Regions from separate parts of the Streptomyces sp. MMCC 100 genome, predicted to be linked through region 1. Evidence: riboswitches for the same ligand, from Rfam matches in the RefSeq annotation. Region 1 holds a riboswitch; each other region holds the start of a gene.

The links. A riboswitch is a leader RNA that binds a small molecule or an ion and turns the genes downstream of it on or off. The one in region 1 is predicted to bind cobalamin.
Region 2: linked by a shared signal. The riboswitch ahead of ABS735_RS27285 (energy-coupling factor ABC transporter permease) and the one ahead of ABS735_RS30490 (ribonucleoside-diphosphate reductase subunit alpha) in region 1 are both predicted to bind cobalamin.
Region 3: linked by a shared signal. The riboswitch ahead of ABS735_RS08530 (cobalamin biosynthesis protein) and the one ahead of ABS735_RS30490 (ribonucleoside-diphosphate reductase subunit alpha) in region 1 are both predicted to bind cobalamin.

The regions. Positions count from the first base shown of each region.
Region 1 is NZ_JBGORK020000001.1:6,618,540-6,622,812, forward strand. It holds gene mctP (monocarboxylate uptake permease MctP) at 1-949, shown strand, start outside; gene ABS735_RS30485 (GNAT family N-acetyltransferase) at 1,035-1,541, shown strand; cobalamin riboswitch at 1,607-1,750, shown strand; gene ABS735_RS30490 (ribonucleoside-diphosphate reductase subunit alpha) at 1,875-4,250, shown strand; gene ABS735_RS30495 (ribonucleotide-diphosphate reductase subunit beta) at 4,250-4,273, shown strand, end outside.
Region 2 is NZ_JBGORK020000001.1:5,887,062-5,891,334, reverse strand. It holds gene ABS735_RS27300 (ATP-binding cassette domain-containing protein) at 1-689, opposite strand, end outside; gene cbiQ (cobalt ECF transporter T component CbiQ) at 686-1,435, opposite strand; gene ABS735_RS27290 (energy-coupling factor ABC transporter substrate-binding protein) at 1,436-1,783, opposite strand; gene ABS735_RS27285 (energy-coupling factor ABC transporter permease) at 1,780-2,499, opposite strand; cobalamin riboswitch at 2,530-2,715, opposite strand; gene ABS735_RS27280 (MerR family transcriptional regulator) at 2,786-3,421, opposite strand; gene ABS735_RS27275 (potassium channel family protein) at 3,475-4,041, opposite strand; gene ABS735_RS27270 (chloride channel protein) at 4,038-4,273, opposite strand, start outside.
Region 3 is NZ_JBGORK020000001.1:1,868,145-1,872,417, forward strand. It holds gene ABS735_RS08525 (cobyric acid synthase) at 1-1,006, opposite strand, end outside; gene ABS735_RS08530 (cobalamin biosynthesis protein) at 1,003-2,007, opposite strand; cobalamin riboswitch at 2,115-2,256, opposite strand; gene ABS735_RS08535 (hypothetical protein) at 2,406-2,627, opposite strand; gene pitH (low-affinity phosphate transporter PitH) at 2,662-3,942, opposite strand; gene ABS735_RS08545 (class II aldolase/adducin family protein) at 4,167-4,273, shown strand, end outside.

The DNA.
Region 1 (4,273 bases):
CGGCTTCGACGACATCTTCGCGTCGGCGAGCGACAAGTTCACCGAGACGGGAGCGGGCGGAGTGGTGCCGGCCGCGGGAGGGCAGTGGACGTACGCGACCCTCGCGCTCGGCTCGGCCCTCGCGCTCTTCATGTACCCGCACTCGATCACCGCCACGCTGTCCTCGCGCAGCCGTGAGGTGATCCGCCGCAACACCACGATCCTGCCGCTGTACTCGCTGATGCTGGGCCTGCTCGCGCTGCTGGGCTTCATGGCGATCGCGGCCGGGGTCAAGGTGGAGAACGGCCAGCTGGCGATCCCGCAGCTGTTCGAGAACATGTTCCCGGACTGGTTCGCGGGCGTGGCCTTCGCGGCGATCGGCATCGGCGCGCTGGTCCCGGCGGCGATCATGTCGATCGCGGCCGCGAACCTGTTCACCCGCAACATCTACAAGGACTTCATCAAGCCGGACGCCACGCCGCAGCAGGAGACCAAGGTCTCCAAGCTGGTGTCGCTCCTGGTGAAGGTGGGCGCGCTGATCTTCGTCCTGGGCATGGACAAGACCGTCGCGATCAACTTCCAGCTGCTGGGCGGCATCTGGATCCTGCAGACCTTCCCGGCCCTGGTCGGCGGCCTGTTCACCCGCTGGTTCCACCGCTGGGCGCTGCTCGGCGGCTGGGCGGTCGGCATGGTCTACGGCACGGTCGCCGCCTACGGGGTCGCCTCGCCGACGCAAGCGCACTTCGGCGGCTCCTCCGAGGAGATCCCCGGCATCGGCGAGATCGGCTACATCGGCCTCACCGCCTTCGTGCTGAACGTCCTGGTCACGGTGGTCCTCACCTTCGTCCTGAAGGCGGTCAAGGCGCCCGACGGCGTCGACGAGACCAAGCCGAGCGACTACACGGCGGACGCCGGCGACCCGGGTGTCCAGGTGGAACTGCCGCCGGCCACGGCGGGCAGCTCGCACTGATCCCTGGTTCGAGTTCCTGCTTCGAGACGGGCCGTCGGAGAAATCCGGCGGCCCGTTGTCGCACCCGTCGGGCACACTCGGCGCTATGGACTTCGTGATCCGGCGGGCGACGGCCGAGGGGTACGACACCCTCGGCGAGATCACCGCGCAGGCCTACCTGCGCGACGGCCTCCTCGACTTCGGGGAGAGCGACTCGTACCTGGACGAGCTGCGCGACGTGGCCAAGCGGGCGGCGGCCGCCGAGGTGCTGGTCGCCGCGGCGGACGGCCGGGTGCTCGGCGGCGTGACCTTCGTGCCGTCCGGCGGGCCCATGGCGGACATCGCGGGCCCCGGCGAGGCCGAGATACGCATGCTCGCCGTCGCCCGCGAGGCACGCGGCCGCGGGGCCGGCGAGGCCCTCGTACGGGCCTGCGTGGACCGCGCCCGGACCGTGCCGGGCTGCGTGGGCGTCGTGCTGTCGACCCAGGCCACCATGCGCACCGCCCACCGCCTCTACGAGCGCCTGGGCTTCGTCCGCACGCCCGACCGCGACTGGAACCCCCTGCCGGAGCTGGACGACATCATGCTGCTCACTTACGAACTGACGCTCTGACACCGGCGCGACACCCCATCGGGACACAACATCTGGGGGTGCTCGCGTCACCCGGCACAAGATGTATGCTCGTGCTCGCTGTCGCCGCAGGGGAATCCGGTGCGAATCCGGAACTGTCCCGCAACGGTGTACTTGCGTGTATCCGTACGTCTTCGCATGTGCGCGCACGCCTGTTCAGTCCGAGGACCTGCCGACAGCGCGCCCGGCCGTCCCGGCCCGGGTGCCATGACGTCCGGGCCTCGTGGAGTGGGCCGGTGGACGCGACGCCGCGTGCGCTCGTGTGCTGCCCCCTGCCCTCCGCCAGGCCCCGTGCCGAGCGAGGGAGTGCTCCACGTGACCATCGCGCCAGCCGATCCGGCTTCAGCGACCCCGGTGACGGCGACCGGGGAATCCGACGGACCCGGTGCCGCCCTGCTGCGGACCCTGACCGGGCTGACCGCCGACCTCACCGACGCCGATCCCGGCCGGGTGGCCGCCGCCGCACTGCGCGGCCGGTCCGCCCGCGCGGACGAGGCCGAGCTGCGCGAGCTGGCCACGGAGGCGGCCGCCGGTCTGATCTCCGAGGACCCGGTCTACTCCCGGCTGGCCGCCCGGCTGCTGAGCATCGGCATCCGCGCCGAGGCCGCCACCCAGGGCGTCGTCACCTTCACCGACTCCGTCGCCACCGGCCACCGCGAGGGCCTGATCGCCGACCGCACCGCCGCGTTCGTACGGCTGCACGCGGACCGCCTTGACGCGCTGATCGATCCGGCCGCCGACGACCGCTTCGGCTACTTCGGTCTGCGCACCCTGTACAGCCGCTACCTGCTCCGCCATCCGATCACCCGCAAGGCCGTCGAGACGCCCCAGCACTTCATGCTGCGGGTCGCCGCCGGACTCGCCGAGGACGACACCGTCCGCGCGGTGGACGAAGTGGCCGCCCTCTACGGCCTGATGAGCCGCCTCGACTACCTCCCCTCCTCCCCCACCCTCTTCAACTCCGGCACCCGGCACGCCCAGATGTCGTCCTGCTACCTCCTGGACTCCCCCAAGGACGAGCTGGACTCCCTCTACGACCGCCTCCACCAGGTCGCCCGCCTCTCCAAGCACGCCGGCGGCATCGGCATCGCCTACTCCCGCGTCCGCGCCCGCGGTTCGCTGATCCGCGGCACCAACGGGCACTCCAACGGCATCGTCCCGTTCCTGAAGACGCTGGACGCCTCGGTGGCCGCCGTGAACCAGGGCGGCCGGCGCAAGGGCGCGGCGGCGGTCTACCTGGAGACCTGGCACGCGGACGTCGAGGAGTTCCTGGAGCTGCGGGACAACACCGGTGAGGACGCCCGCCGTACGCACAACCTGAACCTCGCGCACTGGATCCCGGACGAGTTCATGCGCCGGGTGGACACCGACGGGACCTGGTCGCTGTTCTCCCCCGCCGACGTGCCGGAGCTGACCGACCTGTGGGGCGAGGAGTTCGACGCCGCCTACCGCAGGGCGGAGGAGGCGGGGCTCGCCCGCAAGACGCTGCCCGCCCGCGAGCTGTACGGCCGCATGATGCGCACCCTCGCGCAGACCGGCAACGGCTGGATGACCTTCAAGGACACCGCCAACCGGACCGCGAACCAGACCGCGGTCCCCGGCCACGTCGTCCACTCCTCCAACCTCTGCACGGAGATCCTCGAGGTCACCGACGACGGGGAGACGGCGGTCTGCAACCTGGGCTCGGTCAACCTCGGCGCCTTCGCCGACCCCGCGAGGGGCGACATGGACTGGGAACGCCTGGACGCCACCGTCCGCACCGCCGTCACCTTCCTCGACCGGGTCGTCGACATCAACTTCTACCCGACCGAGCAGGCGGGCCGCTCCAACGCCCGCTGGCGCCCGGTCGGCCTCGGCGCGATGGGCCTGCAGGACGTCTTCTTCCAGCTGCGCCTGCCCTTCGACTCCCCCGAGGCGAAGGCCCTGTCCACCCGCATCGCCGAGCGGATCATGCTCGCCGCGTACGAGACCTCCGCCGACCTCGCCGAGCGCAACGGCCCCGCGCCGGCCTGGGAGAAGACCCGCACGGCCCGGGGCGTGCTGCACCCGGACCACTACGGCGTCGAGCCCGTCTGGCCGGAGCGCTGGGCCGCGCTGCGCGAGCGCATGGCCACGACCGGGCTGCGCAATTCCCTGCTCCTGGCCATCGCTCCGACCGCGACCATCGCCTCCATCGCCGGTGTCTACGAGTGCATCGAGCCGCAGGTGTCCAACCTCTTCAAGCGCGAGACGCTGTCGGGTGAGTTCCTCCAGGTCAACTCCTACCTGGTGGACGACCTCAAGCGGCTCGGCGTGTGGGACGCACGCACCCGCGAGGCGCTGCGCGAGGCCAACGGCTCGGTGCAGGGCTTCACCTGGATCCCCGAGGACGTGCGCGCGCTGTACCGGACCGCCTGGGAGATCCCGCAGCGCGGCCTGATCGACATGGCCGCCGCCCGCACCCCGTACCTCGACCAGGCCCAGTCGCTGAACCTGTTCCTGGAGACGCCGACCATCGGCAAGCTCTCCTCGATGTACGCGTACGCCTGGAAGCAGGGCCTGAAGACCACGTACTACCTGCGCTCGCGCCCGGCGACCCGGATCGCCCGCGCCGCGGCCCGAGCCGCCACCGTCCCCGTGCAGGCCACCCCGGACCCCGAAGCGGTCGCCTGCTCCCTGGAAAACCCCGAGTCCTGCGAGGCCTGCCAGTAATGACCACCGAGACCCCTGCCACG
Region 2 (4,273 bases), 730 kb from region 1:
GGGCCGGTGCGGACACCGTCCGGGGTGAGCAGGGCGGCGTCGTCGGACCAGCGCAGGGCGAGGTCGACGTCGTGGGTGGCCATCACCACGGTGGTGCCGGCGGCCCGCAGCCGGTCCAGGGTGGCGAGCAGCCGCTCCTGCCCGTCCGGGTCGAGCCCGGCGGTCGGCTCGTCGAGGATGAGCACCCGGGGCCGCATCGCGACCGCCCCGGCGATCGCGGTCCGCTTGCGCTGCCCGTACGACAGCAGGTGCGTGGGCCGGTCGGCCAGCGCCGCGATGTCCAGCGCGGCGAGCGCCTCCTCCACCCGGGACCGGACCTCCGCGTCGGGCAGACCGAGGTTCAGCGGCCCGAAGGACACGTCCTGGCCGACCGAGGCCGCGAAGAGCTGGTCGTCCGGGTCCTGCACCACCAACTGCACCGTGGTCCGCAGCCGGGTCAGCCCCTTGCGGTCGTACGTCACCGGCTCCCCGCCGACCGACAACGTCCCCGCGCGCGGCCGAAGTCCGCCGCTGAGCAGCCGCATCAGCGTGGTCTTCCCACTGCCGTTGCGGCCCAGCAGCGCCAGCGCACGCCCCTCACGCACCGCGAAGTCCAGCCCCGCCAGCACGTCCGGGCCCTCCTCGTACGCGAACGACGCGCCCCGCAGGGCGACCAGGGCCGGTTCCGCTGCTTGCGCCGGTTCGCTCACGACAGGGGTCCTTCCAGTACGAGGGTGAGGCCGGCCAGCGCCGCAAGGAGCGCGACGCTCGCCGCCGTGAACGGCACCGAGACGCGGGCCTCCGGCACCAGCACGCGCAGGGTGCCGTCGTAACCGCGCCCGGCGAGCCCCGACTGGAGCCGCGCCGCCCGGTCGAAGGCCCGCACGAACGCGGTGGCGCCGAGCCCCCCGAGCGAACGCCAGGTCGCCGCCCGCGTGGTGTGCCCCAGCCGCGCGGCCTGCGCCTCACGGATCCGGCGCACGGAGTCCAGCAGCAGGAAACTCATCCGGTACGTCACCAGCGCCACGTCCACGACCGGCGCGGGCACCCCGGCCCGCACCAGCCGGGGCAGCAGGTCGGACATCGGCGTGGTGAACGCGAACAGCAGCACCCCCAGCGAGGCCGCCGAGGTGCGCAGCAGCAGCCCACCCGCGCGCACCGCACCGCCGTCGGCCGCCGACAGGAACCCGTCCAGGCCCCCGACCTGCACCAGCAGCGGCAGCGCCCCCGTCACGCAGAAGCCCAGCGGCACCCGGTACGCCCGCCACAGCCGGCGCCCGGGCACGCCCGCCGGGCCGAGCAGCACCGTCAGCGCCGTCACCAGCACCAGCGCCGCACCCGGCCACGGCGGCAGCGAGATCGCGAGCACGGTCAGACCGAGACCGAGCACGGCCTTGTCCACGGGATGGCGGCGGCGCCAGCGACTGCCGTGCGCCGCCGCGTCGATCGGCAGCACTCAGTCCCCTTCAGGGGTGTCCCGCGGTGCCGCCGTCGCCGCCAACGCCCGCCCCTCACCCTGCCGTCGGCCCCGGCGCAGCCCGAAGTAGTACGCCAGCACCCCCGCGCCGAGCGCGGCCTGCAGTGCGAACAGCGCCGACTCGACCTCCCCGGACGGGGGTTCGTACAGCGGGGAGAACCACGGCTCGTAGTCCGGCTCGATCTCGGTGATCGCCGTCTCGGCCTCCGCGTCGGCCCCGGCGAACGGCTCCTCCTTGTGGTCGCCGAGCCCCAGCACCAGCGGCAGCACCGCCAGCGCGGCCACGGCGAGCAGCAGCAGGGCGTTGATCTTCGCGTTGCGGCTCATCGGGCCACCGCCTGTTCCTTGGTCCCCGTGCCCGTGCCCGCGCCCGTCCCCGCCTTCGCCGGCAGCACGCCCAGCCGGGTCAGTTCGCCCTTGCTGGACTGCACAAGGAGCCGCATCACGATCACCGTGAGCAGGCCCTCGCTCACCGCGAGCGGGATCTGCGTGACGGCGAAGATGGACCCGAACTTGCCGAGCGCGCCCAGGAACCCGCTGCTCGGGTCCGGGAAGGCCAGCGCCAGCTGCACGCTCGTGACGCAGTACGTGGACAGGTCGGCGACGAACGCCCCGAAGAACACGGTGACCATCAACGGCACGTCCCAGCGGCGCAGCAGCCGGTAGACGCCGTACCCGGCCCAGGGGCCGACGATGGCCATCGAGAAGACGTTCGCGCCGAGCGTGGTCAGCCCGCCGTGGGCGAGCAGCAGCGCCTGGAAGAGCAGGGTGATGGTGCCCAGGACCGCCATGATAGGCGGCCGGAACAGGATCGCGCCCAGGCCGGTGCCGGTCGGGTGCGAGCAACTCCCGGTGACGGACGGCAGTTTCAGGGCCGACAGGACGAACGTGAAGGCTCCGGAGGCGCCGAGGAGCAGTGTGCTCTCGGGATGCTCCCTGACCTCACGGGTGAGTGACCGGACTCCGTGGACGACGAACGGCGCGGACGCGACACCCCAGGCGATCGCGTGCGCCGGTGGCAGAAAGCCCTCGGCTATGTGCATGGCTCAGCAGACCCTCTCCAGCACCTCGTGGATGGACGACGCGCCTTGGCCGGTCTCCTGGCTTACGGGTACCACCGCCCGTGCTCCGCCTTCCCGGACCGCAAGCGATCCAGTGGCTGCCCCTGAGGGCCGGAGCCGGACTTCCCGATTCACAGTGGCGAGGGCCGCACCGGCATCACACCGGATTTCCCGTTCACCAAGGCGTGGCGACAGTAGTGCTCCCACGCGGGTGGGCACAAGCGGGCCTCGGGTCCCGCGGACGTACCGCCGGGCCCTCGCAGAGGCCTCAGGCCTGCCGAAACGCGCGGCGCCGCCGGTCCGACATCCGCCGCCGTCCGTCCTCGCTCAGCGTGGCGAAGATCTCCGCGCGCCTGTGGTGCAGGGCACGGAGTCCGTCCTCACCGAGGGACTCGGCGTAGCGGCGGCGCGCCTCGCTCAGGCGGTCCACCTCTTCCGGTGTCAGGGGCCGGTCCATCGCGGTCATCTCCTCGATCACGTTCAGATAGGCCTCGGTCGAGCCGTCGGCCGAGGCGTCGAGCGCACCCAGTACGCCCAGCAGTCGCAGTCGCAGTCGCAGTCGCAGTCGCAGTCGCAGCCGCAGCCGCAGCCGGAGCTCGGCGGTCTGCCGCAGCCGCTCCTCGACGACTTCGAGCTGCCGTCGGATCAGCTCCGCCGGGTCGTGGTCGGGTTCGGCGTCCAGTACGGCGCGGATCCGTGCCAGGGGCAGCCCGAAGCCGCGCAGCGCCAGGACGCGGTGCAGGCGCCGGACGCCGGCGGCGTCGTAGCAGCGGTGGCCGCCGTCGGTGCGGGCGGACGGCGTGAGCAGTCCCAGCCGGCGGTAGTAGCGCAGGGCGCGGATGCTCAGTCCGGTCTCCCGCGCGAGTTCGCCGATGCGACGGGTGCCGTCGGCCGAATGCGTCATGCAGCTCCTCCACACGTGTGCGACCGAGGCCAGGAGGTGACGCGGCGGCAGTTTCAAGGCCCGTTCCAGCGGGAGCGGCCCCGCTCGGGCCGCCGGGCCACCATGTCCCGCATCCGGGTGGTCAGCGCGGTCGCCGCGGCCGTGAGGAAGACGAAGCTGTAGGTGATCTGCAGGATCGTCACGACCCGCGCGGCCTGGCCCCGCGGGGTGATGTCCCCGTACCCGACGGTGGCGAGCGTCACCACGGTGAAGTACAGCGCGTCGACCCTGGTGTGCAGCCCGCTGAACTCGCCCGGCTGCTTGGCGAGGGCGTAGTACGTGGCCGAGAAGACGTGCACGGACAGGACGATCAGCAGGGAGATGACCACCCCGGGCCGGCTGTCCGGACGGTCGAGGAGGACGTGCCGGATCTGCCGGAGCAGCAGTACGGCCACGACGGTCAGCAGCAGGGCGAACAGCGCCCAGCTCAGCACGGGCCGCTGGGGGCCCAGGTGGTCGAGGGGGAGCAGGAAATAGGCCACGACCACGGCGGCCGCGATCCCGGCCCGTACGAGCCAGGGCCGGACGGATGCCCAGCCGGTACGGGGGCGTGCGGTCCGGCCGCCCGTCCGGTCCGTCACGGTCCCGCTCCCGTCGTCGACGCCCCGCCCGACGCCCCGGCCGCCTTCGGCTCGGTCCGGCGCACCAGCTGGGCGACGACGAAGGCGACGACCGACGCCATGACGATCAGCGGCATCTGGTCGTGGGCGTCCCGGCCCATCAGCAGCACCGCCAGGACCGCGCTGGCCAGCGGCAGCCCCGTCACCGCGGCCGCCGCGGCGGAGACGCCGAGGGCGAGGGCCGGGGTCGCGC
Region 3 (4,273 bases), 4.8 Mb from region 1:
GCCGCTGTTCGGCCGCCCTGCGCGCGATGGCGTCCGAGAGCCCCCGCTCCCGCAGCCACTCCAGCGCCCGGACCGTCCCGCGCGTCCCCGGCACGATCACCAGGTCGGCGTCGGCCAGTTCCTCCGGCCGGTCCACGAAGCGCACCACGACGCCCGGCTCGGCTGCCAGCGCGTCCACGTCCGTGAAGTTGGACATCAGCGGGACCGCGCAGACGGCGACCCGCAGCACGTCCTCACCGACGGGCGGGGCGACGACGGACTCCCGCACCGTCCCGCGCAACGACACCCTCAGCCCGTCCTCCTCGTCGATGCCGAGCCCGTGCCGGAAGGGCAGCACGCCGTACGTCCGCCGGCCGGTGAGGCCGTGCAGCATGTCCAACCCGGGCTCCAGCAGCGACACGTCGCCGCGGAACTTGTTGACGAGGAACCCGGCGACCAGCGCCTGGTCCTCGGGTGCCAGCAGCGCCACCGTGCCGAAGAAGGAGGCGAAGACGCCCCCGCGGTCGATGTCGCCGACGACGAGGACGGGCAGTCCGGCGCCCCGGGCGATCCCCATGTTGACGATGTCGGTGCGGCGCAGATTGATCTCGGCCGGGCTGCCGGCCCCCTCGCAGATCACCGCGTCGTAGGAGGCACGGAGTTGGGCGAGCGAGTCGAGCACCGTGCCGAGCAGCCGCTCCTGGCGCCCGCCGTGGTAGCCGCGGGCGCTCATCTCGCCGACGGGTCTGCCGAGCAGCACGACCTGGCTGCTGCGCTCCCCGCCGGGCTTGAGCAGCACTGGGTTCATGTGCGCGGTCGGCTCCACGCGGCAGGCCTGGGCCTGCATGGCCTGCGCCCGCCCGATCTCGGCGCCCTCGCGGGTCACGAAGGAGTTGAGCGACATGTTCTGCGCCTTGAAGGGCGCGACGTTGACGCCCTGGCGCACCAGCCAGCGGCAGATACCGGCGGTGACGACGCTCTTGCCGGCGTCGGAGGTGGTGCCGGCGACGAGCAGGCCACCGTTCATGACGTACGTCCCTTCCTGACGCCCCGGTTGTTCCGGGCGGCCCGGTGCGCGCTCCCGGCGGCCCCGCGCGCGAGCAGCCGTGCGCCCGCGCACACGCCCAGCGCCAGCCAGCCCACGCGCCGGGACAGCCGTACCGCCCGGTCGATGTCGCCGGCACCGGCCCGTACGGCGCGTCCCGCGGTGCCGTTGAGGACGGGCCGGTGCTCCACCCGCCCGCCGTAGGAGAGCGTCCCGCCGAGCCGTACGCCCAGGGCGCCCGCGAAGGAGGCCTCCACGGGCCCGGCGTTGGGGCTCGGGTGCTGTGCGGCGTCCGCACGCCAGGCCCGTACGGCGCCCCGGGGATCGCCGCCGGCCACGGTGGTCAGGACGGCGGTCAGGCGGGCGCCCGGCCAGCCCGCGAGGTCGTCGAGGCGGGCGGAGGCCCAGCCGTAGCGGCGGTACCTGGGCGACTTGTGGCCGACCATGGCGTCCAGGGTGTTGACGGCCCGGAAGCCGAGCAGCCCGGGCACTCCGGCCACGGCGCCCCACACCAGCGCGCCCACCACCGCGTCCGAGGTGTTCTCGGCGACGGACTCCACGACGGCCCGGGCGATCCCGTCGGCGTCCAGCGCCCGCGGGTCCCGCCCGCACAGGTGCGGCAGCCGCGCACGTGCCGCCTCGACGTCCCCGGCCTCCAGGGCCCGGCCGATCGCACCGGCCTCGCGGGCGAGCGAAGTGCCGCCGACCACGGCCCAGGTGGCCGCACCGGTCAGCGCGACGGAGGCGGCGGGGGAGCGGCGCACGAGCCGGGAGGCGGCCAGCCCGAGGGCGGCGGCGCCACCGGCGCACACGACGGTGTGCAGGGCGCCCCAGCCCCGGTGGTCCCGCCACAGCAGCTGTTCCACGGCGCCCGCGGCACGGCCGAACGCGGCGACCGGGTGTCCGCGGCGCGGGTCGCCGAGGAGGAGGTCACCGAGGAGGCCGGCGGCGGCGCCGTACGCGAAGACGCGTCCGGCACGCATGGGCTCAGCCGGTCACACGGGCAGGGAAGCACCTGGTACTGGGCGTCGAGCGGTGGCGGCAGCCGGGCATCGCGTCATGTCCTCACTCAGGGTGTCCACGCCCTGGTTCGAAGAGTCCGGCGGTGAGAGTTCCTGGCTCCCGGGGGTCCTGATCCCCGGTCACAGTGGCGGGACCGCGCCGGATTCGCACCGGGCTTCCTCTCCTGCCGCCGTAGATGGCCCCGGAAGTCCACCACGGCCCGCGAACACCCGTCAACCTGGCGTTGACCTGCGACGGGGGAGTGTGCGAAGGCCCACACCCGAAGGGTGTGCGCCGGCACGCGAAGAGGCGGGGCGCGGAACGGTTCGAGCCCGTCCCGCGCCCCGCCCCGGGGCGTGCGCGGTGTTTCGGAGAGCGCTCAGGCGACGATCAGATAGATCCCGTACGCCACCGCCGCCGTGCAGGCCGCGAAGCACGCGTACGCGCCGGTGACCGCGAGGGCCGCGGAGCCGCCCTCGGCGGCGGCCCGCTCCTGGCGGGAGAGGCCGACGATGCCGAGGGTGAACAGGCCCACCAGGGCCACCGTGACCACGAGGCTGACGCCGAAGACGGAGCCGAGGGCTGCCCAGTCGATGCTCATGGAGGTTCGCTTCCTTCGTACCCGGGTCGCGGGCTCAGACGGTGGTGGCGGCCGACGGGGCCTTGGGATCGGCGGTGGCGGCCGGGGCCGGGACGGTGGCCGCCAGGTCCTCGGTCAGGCCCGCCGGGGGCGGGGACACGGCGGCCATGGCCGTGGTGACCACACCGGCCGGCTCGGACGGCTCGACGGACCCGGGCTCCCCGGCGCCCACCGTGTCGCCGTCGACGACGTTGGTGTGGTCGACGACCTCGCGGCGGGAGATCCGCCAGATCGCGAAGCTGGACGCGATCAGGAACACCGCGACGAGGGCCGTGCCCCAGTCGCCGAGGCGGCAGACCCACTCGGCGAGCGCGGCGACCAGGGCCGCGGCCGGCAGCGTCAGGCCCCAGGCGACGAACATCCGGGTGGCCGTGGACCAGCGGACCACGCCGCCCTTGCGGCCGAGGCCCGCGCCCATCACCGCGCCGGAGACCGAGTGCGTGGTGGAGAGGGAGAAGCCGAGGTGGGAGGAGGCCAGGATGACCGTGGCGGCGCTGGTCTGGGCGGCGAAGCCCTGCTGCGGCTGGAGGTCGGTCAGGCCCTTGCCCATGGTGCGGATGATGCGCCAGCCGCCCAGGTAGGTGCCGAGCGCGATGGCCAGACCCGCACCCAGGATGACCCACACGGGCGGGTCGGAGTCGGGGGCGAGCGAGCCGCCGGCGATCAGGGCGAGGGTGATGATGCCCATGGTCTTCTGGGCGTCGTTGGTGCCGTGGGCCAGCGAGACCAGACCGGCGGAGGCGATCTGGCCGGCGCGGTAGCCCTTCGCGGCGGCCTTGCCGTCGGCCTTGCGGCCCAGCGAGTACGTCATCCGGGACGCGAGCATCGCCGCGACGCCGGCCACGATCGGGGCGGCGATCGCGGGCAGGAGCACCTTGGTGACGAGCACGTCGCCGTTGACCGCGCCGATGCCGGCCGAGGCGACGGCGGCACCGATCAGGCCGCCCATCAGGGCGTGCGAGGAACTGGACGGGAGCCCGACCAGCCAGGTCAGCAGGTTCCAGAGGATCGCGCCGACCAGTGCGGCGAAGATGACCTCGGGACGGATGCCGGTCTCGTCGACGAGACCCTTGGAGATCGTGTTGGCGACCTCCACCGAGAGGAAGGCGCCTACAAGGTTGAGGACGGCGGACATCGCCACCGCCACCTTGGGCTTGAGCGCACCGGTCGAAATGGTCGTTGCCATCGCGTTCGCGGTGTCGTGGAAACCGTTCGTGAAATCAAACGCGAGTGCGGTTACCACCACAATCGCGAGGATCAGCGAGAAGCTTTCCATTTACCCAGGCAATCGTTCGAGGTCGTTGGCGCGACGAACGTAGGTAACCAGAGTGAACGGAAGATGAACTGGGCAGGGCGTCACGGTGACCGGAAGCGGTGTCCGTGCCTCCCTCTGCGTGCCCGCTCCGGTGCTCTCCGGAGACGTCCCTGGCAGGATCACCGCGAGGCCGTTCGACGACGGGCATGAGGGGCGCGCGGGCGGCCCGGAAGGAGACGGTGACTGTGACGTATTCGCGGGCCGGGCGGGCGGACGCGGCCGGTGAGCCGGTCAGGAAGACGACCGGTGAGGCGGCCTGCGAGTCGGCCTGGCAGGAACTCGTCGCCACGGC